One region of the Achromobacter sp. Root565 genome, then DNA from elsewhere that is predicted to be linked to it. Evidence: predicted binding sites of a transcription regulator. Region 1 holds the regulator's gene; each other region holds the start of a gene.
The links. Region 1 encodes FNR, which switches genes on or off when oxygen is low (the NO sensors DNR and NnrR bind a similar motif). Its sites were predicted from a motif close to TTGATNNNNATCAA; they were not measured.

Region 1 (2,263 bases):
CTCGGGGTTGTTGTCCGCGCCGCCCAGCAGGTAGACCACATCGCGCGACGCGTAACGCACGAAAAGGCGGGAATCATCGGATTCGCGGGCGTAGGCGGGCAGCTTGTCGGTGCCGTACTTGTACTGGTTGTAGGTGGGGCAGATGCCGCGCTCGTACGGCGCGTAGCCCTTGCCGTCGGCGCGTGGCCGCTCGTTGGTCAGGTACAGATAGGAAGACGGGTTGGCGACGACGTAGCGCATGGCCAGGCCGTCGCGGCGCAGCACCCCGTCCACGTTGTTCAGCACCGCATACCGATGCACCAGTTGCGCGCCGGCCGAATGACCGGCCAGTACGAGACCGGTAAGAGCTGGCAGGCGCTTGCGGTCGTTCAGGCTGCGCAGCAGGTCGTCCAGGACCTGAAACGAAGTGACGGGCGCAGGCCGGCCGGTGGCCTGGACGCTTTCCTGGCCGTCTTCCCAACTGGCCTTGCGCCAGGCCGCCATACCCGAGAAACCCGAGTCGATCGACCCGGAAAACCGCGGGGCAAGAACCAGCGTGTCGCTCGCGCGCCCGGGATCGGCGGCCACCAGCGCGGCGGCGGTTTCGTAGTAGTTGTCGGCGTCGCGCTTGACGCCGTGGATGACGATGAGCACCTGCTTGATGCCGCGCAGGTCGTCCTTGGCCAGATCCCGGTTGGCGTAGACCGGCATCTTGTACCGGTGACCGGGCCGGCCCAGTTCAACGGCCTGCCAGCGCAGCGGCGCCGCGCGCTTGGGCGCGGGCGTGGCTTCGTCGTAGTCGTAGGGGTCGGGCAGCGGCGTTTGCGCGCGCGCGGCGCCGCACGCGAGCATGGCGACGACGGCAAGCGATGCCGCCAGCGCGGTGCGGGACAGGGAAGTGGCAGGCGGGCGTCGCATGGCGCGGCGACCGCTCAGCAGCTTTCGTGTCCCAGCAGTTGCTTGAGCGCGGGCAGGTCCAGGATGCGGACTTCGCGCTGGTTGATCTTGATGAGGCCGTCGCGGGCAAATCGCGAGAACAGACGGCTGACCGTTTCCAGCGTCAGGCCCAGGTAGTTGCCGATTTCTTCGCGGCTCATGCGCAGTACGAACTCGGTGGACGAATAGCCCAGCGAGGCATAGCGCTGCGACAGGTTCAAGAGGAACGCGGCCAGGCGCTGTTCCGACCGCATGGACCCCAGCGAGGCCAGCATTTGGTGCGAGCGGGTGATCTCGCGGCTCATGAGGCGGCGGAACTGCTGTTGCAGTGACGGCAGGTGCGACGCGACGCGATCGACTTCGTTCAGGCGGATGACGCAAACCTCGGAGTCTTCGAGCGCCACGGCGGCCGACACGTGCTTGCCGTCCAGCATGCCGTCCATGCCGACGATTTCGCCGGGCAGATGAAAGCCGGTGATCTGGATCTGGCCGGTGGCGTCTTCAAGCTGCGTCTTCAGGCTGCCGAAGCGCACGCCATAGACGGCGTCGAGCGGATGATCCAGCGAATAGAGCGTCTTGCCTTTTTCCACGCGGACGCGCTCTTTAACCAGTTCGTCCAGCTTTTCGACTTCGGCGGCTGCCATGCCCACGGGAACGCAGACGTGACCCAGCATGCACGTGGAACAGTGGGCGGCATCAGGGGCAATGGGGACCCGTTTTTGCATACGATGACCTTTAGAGTGCCCATTGCGCGGCGGGCGCCGGAACGGGTGTGAAGCACGAGACAGGCATCTATTGTAGTCCGTTGTTACTACGGGTGTCTTACCGGGCGTCCTGCTTTGTTCTGGAAAGGCGGTGAGCGATCCAGTCGTCCCCCGCAATATCGACCGCCGCGGCCCGCAGCGCGGGGTCGATCGGATAGTACGCGCAGGGCAGAAGACCCGTCGCGCCGGGGCCTTCCAGGCGGGCGGAAACCGTCCGGCGCACGAAGCAGCCGGGCTTGCCGGGCTCGTATTCCTCGATCTCGTCCATCAGGGCAATCAGCGCCGGATCCACCCGGTAGACATCGCCGCGTACGCGCCGTCCGTCGTCCACGGGGATCAGGCCGGGCCAGTCGCCGAAATCGACCAGCATGCCAGGCACGCTGGCCGGTCCGACGTGGCTGGCGGCCGGCAAGCCGCGCGCCTCGGCGGCGCGGGCAAGATCGTTGATTTCGCCGGCCCGTAGGGTGCCGTACACAAAAACGTATATGCTCATTGCTCTGTTTGCTGGTGCACGTCGAAGAAAACCATGAGGGCCGCCGGGTGTTGAAATTGTCCCATCCGGCCACATATTCAGGTTATCGAGC
Region 2 (2,263 bases), 870 kb from region 1:
CCAGACCGCTCAGCTCCAGCAGTCGCATCGCTTCCCGGATGGGGCTGCGGCTGGTGCCGAAACGCTGTTCCAGTTCCTGTTCCCGTAACGGCTGCCCGGGCCGGATAGTGCCGTTCACTATCAACTCACGAATCTGTTCCTGTAGGAAATACGGAATCGTGGCGGGCGCTTTGACGTCCAATCGGCTCCCCTTCTACTGCGTATGCAAGCTATGAGACCGTGACAAGATACTAGAAATCTATTGAAACAGAAATAGAATTAATGTTTCACACGGTGGACACAGCGTCTGGCGGCCGGCGCCGGGTAGTGGCGGAAGGTCAAATTCGACCGATGGGCACGGTCAGTCCCAATCGTCGCGGTAGACGAACTTGGGCATCTGCCAGTTGAAGCGCAGCGCCATGAGGCGCATGGTCAGGCCCGCCGCCAGCGCGATGGGCACCGAGGCGTTGGCCGACAGGCCGAGCGACATCGAGCCCAGGTACAGCGCGCCCGTCACCAGGGACACGCTGGCGTAGAGTTCCTTGCGGAACAGCAGCGGCACCTCGTTGCAAAGGACGTCGCGCAGCACGCCGCCAGCGCACCCGGTGATCATGCCGCTGATCAGCACCACGGTGATCGGCAGCTGCATCATCTGCGCCACCTGGCAGCCGATGACCGTGAACGCGACCAGCCCCAGCGCGTCAGCCAGCAGGAACACGCTGCGCAAGCGGCGCATGACCGGGGCGATCAGCGCGGTCAGGATGGCCGCGCCGCCCGTCATCCACAGGTACTCGGGATGCACGACCCACGTCAGCGGATAGTGGCCCAGCAGCACGTCGCGCAGCGACCCGCCGCCCAGCGCCGTCACGCACGCGATGATGCAGACGCCCATCCAGTCCATGTCGCGCCGGCCCGCCGACAGTGCGGCCGTCATGGCTTCGGCAACGATGGCGACCAGGTACAGCGTGTGCAGCAGGGCGGGCGACAGATCGGTAAACATAGTAGGGGGGGGTAGCTTGGGCAGGCCCCATTGTATTGAGCCTTGCCGGCGGACGCGCCATTGCCTGCGCGCGCTTCATCCCGTACCCTCAAACCTGCGTTGACAATGATCAACTCCGGTCTCGTTTCGCGGCGAGACAATGGAGACGTGCCCGACCGGGCGCTACTGGGCCAGGCAGCGCGGACGCGGGAGCCGCCCCTCTGGCCGTAACCGGGAGATTAGGTATGACCCAGCAAATTGGCCCCATCCTTCTGGCCACCGACCTGAGTGCGCGCGGCGACAGAGCCCTCGACCGCGCGCTGCAGTTGACCAAGGAACTGAACACCAAGCTGATCATGCTGCATGTCATGGAATCCCATGCCACGCCGCTCACCACCCCCGTCTGGCGCCGTCTGTCGCCGGATCACAAGGCCCTCGTCGAACGCGAACTCGCCGAAGACGTCGCCGCCGCCAACGTGCCGGCTGAAGTCGTGGTCACCAAGGGCGACCCCGTCGCCAGCATCATGGAAACCGCCGACGCGTATGGCTGCTCACTGATCGTGGCCGGCATCGCCCGCCAGGAAACGCTGGGCCGCCTGCTGCTTGGCACCACCGTCGAAAAGCTGGCCCGCCAGGCGCGCCAGCCCGTGCTGGTCGTCAAGAACCGCCCCCGCAGGCCTTATCGAGACGTGCTCGTCGCCACCGACTTCTCGGATGGCTCGCGCCAGGCGCTGCGCGCCGCGCTGCAACTGGTGCCCAACGCCGACATCACCTTGTTCAATGCCTACGAAGTCCCGTTCCAGAGCGTGACCAAGCCCGACGACGCCGTCGTCGACAATCTGTACCGAACTGCCGAACAGTGCGCCGAGCGCTTCATCGCCGAAACGCCCGAACTGCCCAAGGGCCGCCCGACCAAGGTCGTACTCGAAGCCGGCCAGCCCGAAACCGTGCTGTCGGATTACTCGTTCAACCACCGGTCCGATCTGGTCGTCACCGGCACCCATGGCCGCACGGGCATCCTGCGCACCGCCATCGGCAGCGTGGCCGAGCGGCTGCTGGAATCCCTGCCCAGCGATGTGCTGATCGTCCGGCTGAGCGGCGAAGAGTAAGTTTTTCGCCAGCAAAAAGGCGGCGCTTGTGCGCCGCCTTTTTTTGATTGACCTGTCTTCGCTTCGCAAGGTGTCAGACACCCATGCGGCGCCCTAGCAACTTGGTGGTCTTTTCTGCGGTGTCAGACACCTTGAGGCTGACGGGTGTCATGCACCTTGAGGCTTTGGGTTACGCGTCGCCCTGCTTTTCCATGGT
Region 3 (2,263 bases), on a different contig from region 1:
ACGAAAACCGGCAGCAGCACTGCCCCCAGCCACATCCAAGACCAAGGCGTGACGTGCGCATAGAAGTGCCAGAAGCGGCCGGGCTGATGCAGGTCGGCCAGCAGCGACACCGGCGCGGCGATGGCGCTGACCAGCAGCACTGTCACGGCCGCCGGCAACAGCCGGCGCGACGCGGAATCCGCACGCCCAAACGTCGCGAAGGCGGCGGTCAGCGCGGTCGTCGCGCTGATGCCGATCAGAAAGAAATACTGCACGGCCCAAGGCAGCCAGGCGGCGTCGTAGACCGGCGTAAGCAATTCAGAAATTTGCATGAGAGTCTCCCCTTCCTTGGCTCAGTGACCACCCGCCAGGCGCACGCCGGCCTGGCCGTCGACCTGGTGCACGAACGCATCGGGCAGGCCGATGTAAAAGACGTGGGGATCGGTCTTCATCTCGGGCTTGAGCACCTTGATGTCGGCCTTGTGTTCGGCAAGCAACTGCGAGATCGCGCTGTCCGGATCGTTCATGTCGCCGATCACGCGCGCGCCGCCCACGCAGCTTTCCACGCACGCCGGCAGCAGCCCGGCTTCCAGCCGATGCTCGCAGAACGTGCACTTGTCCGCGGTATGGGTCTCGTGATTGATGAAGCGCGCGTCGTACGGACAGGCCTGCACGCAATAGCCGCAACCCACGCAGCGCGCGTTGTCGACCAGCACGATGCCGTCCTCGCGCTGGAACGTCGCCTGCACCGGACAGACCGGCACACAGGGGGGCTTATCGCAGTGGTTGCACAGGCGCGGCAGCATCACCATGGAACAGGGGCCACCGGTGTCGGGCATGACCTCGTACTGCAGTACGGTGGTGCGGAACTGCCCGATGGGCGGCACGTTCTCCAGCGAACAGCTCACCGTACAGGACTGGCAGCCGATGCATTTGCGCATGTCGACGACCATGCCGTAGCGCTTTCCGGCCATGCCGGGCCGGCGCGGCGGCTGGCCGTTCAGGCCGGGCGCGGCCTCGGCGTGGATGGGAATGACCGAGGCGGCGGCGCCCAGGCCGAGCAGCCCTTTCAGAAAGCCGCGCTTGCCCGGAAGCGGCGTTTCAGGGGGACTGTTGGGGGTGTGCATCGTTAAACTCCGAAACGTTTAAGTGTTACGGAAATTAACTTATCACTTGTAGTTATATAGAGCCTTGATATCGGTCAATTGAGGGACGGAGCTGAGGTCACCATGGCCGTCTGCTGCGTCAGGCCGACGGCAATCTCAACGCCGGCTCCCACGCCGCCAGCTTTTGCTCAAAACTGGCCGCCGCGTGGGCGGGGCTGGTCGACGGCAGTTCGAACAAAGCCAGCTTCGGCGCGGCCAACGTCGGCAGCACATGCCGCCGGAACATTGCCGCCGCCTTTGCGCCGTTGAAACAGAGGCGCACGATCGACGGATGGCAAGCCAGGAATGCTCCAAAATCGTTCGGCACCAGCGTATCGCCGCGGATATCGGCATCCAGGCTCCCCGGCCGTTCGCACGCCTGCAGCACATCCCACAGCGCCACGCCGTTCGCCTGCAACGCGCGCAAGCGCGCGTCGTAGTCCAAGCCGGGATCGAACCCGAATATCCGCGCCGCCAGCGGCCAGAACGCATTGCGCGGATGCGCGTAATACTGCACCTGCCGCAACGACGCCACGCCGGGCATGGAACCCAGCACCAACACCCGCGCGCCCATTCCCACGACCGGGGCGAATCCCGTCACCGCGCCATCGCGCCGCGCCGCGTCGGCTTCGTTCATGATCTTGTCCATGCCGGGGAGGATACCGCCTGCCGCGGCCTCGCCCAACGGGCCCCGCGCTGATCGTTCGCCGCATGGAACAGTGCTTATCAGCCACGGGCACTACCGATATCGGCATTCCGCCCTTATCTTCTTGCCTATGACGAACGGCCCCGAAGGGGCCGCGCAACAGGAAACCACACCATGAAGAAGATCCTCGGCGTGCACGCCAGCCCCCGTCCCCATTGGGTGGGCGACGGGTTTCCGGTGCGCTCCATGTTTTCGTACAACGACAAGGGCCGCGACACCAGCCCGTTCCTGCTGCTGGACTACGCCGGCCCCGCCGAATTCGGCCCGGCCAGCCAGCCCCGCGGCGTCGGCCAGCACCCGCATCGCGGCTTTGAAACCGTGACCATCGTCTACAGCGGCGAAGTCGAACACCGCGACTCCACCGGCAACGGCGGCGTCATCGGCCCCGGCGACGTCCAGTGGATGACGGCGGCATCCGGCATCCTGCACGAGG

Region 2: the regulator FNR is predicted to act here: its motif matches at 1,079-1,092, upstream of ASD71_RS13990 (universal stress protein).
Region 3: the regulator FNR is predicted to act here: its motif matches at 1,171-1,184, upstream of dsrO (sulfate reduction electron transfer complex DsrMKJOP subunit DsrO).

What each region holds. Positions count from the first base shown of each region.
Region 1 is NZ_LMGO01000001.1:2,259,626-2,261,888, reverse strand. Features, by position in the region: gene ASD71_RS10125 (hypothetical protein) at 1-897, opposite strand, end outside; gene fnr (fumarate/nitrate reduction transcriptional regulator Fnr) at 912-1,640, opposite strand; gene ASD71_RS10115 (gamma-glutamylcyclotransferase) at 1,738-2,172, opposite strand.
Region 2 is NZ_LMGO01000001.1:3,126,272-3,128,534, forward strand. Features, by position in the region: gene ASD71_RS13980 (GntR family transcriptional regulator) at 1-181, opposite strand, end outside; gene ASD71_RS13985 (trimeric intracellular cation channel family protein) at 341-979, opposite strand; gene ASD71_RS13990 (universal stress protein) at 1,204-2,067, shown strand; gene ASD71_RS13995 (muropeptide transporter) at 2,237-2,263, opposite strand, start outside.
Region 3 is NZ_LMGO01000006.1:183,537-185,799, reverse strand. Features, by position in the region: gene nrfD (NrfD/PsrC family molybdoenzyme membrane anchor subunit) at 1-311, opposite strand, end outside; gene dsrO (sulfate reduction electron transfer complex DsrMKJOP subunit DsrO) at 333-1,106, opposite strand; gene ASD71_RS22270 (DNA-deoxyinosine glycosylase) at 1,225-1,761, opposite strand; gene ASD71_RS22265 (pirin family protein) at 1,945-2,263, shown strand, end outside.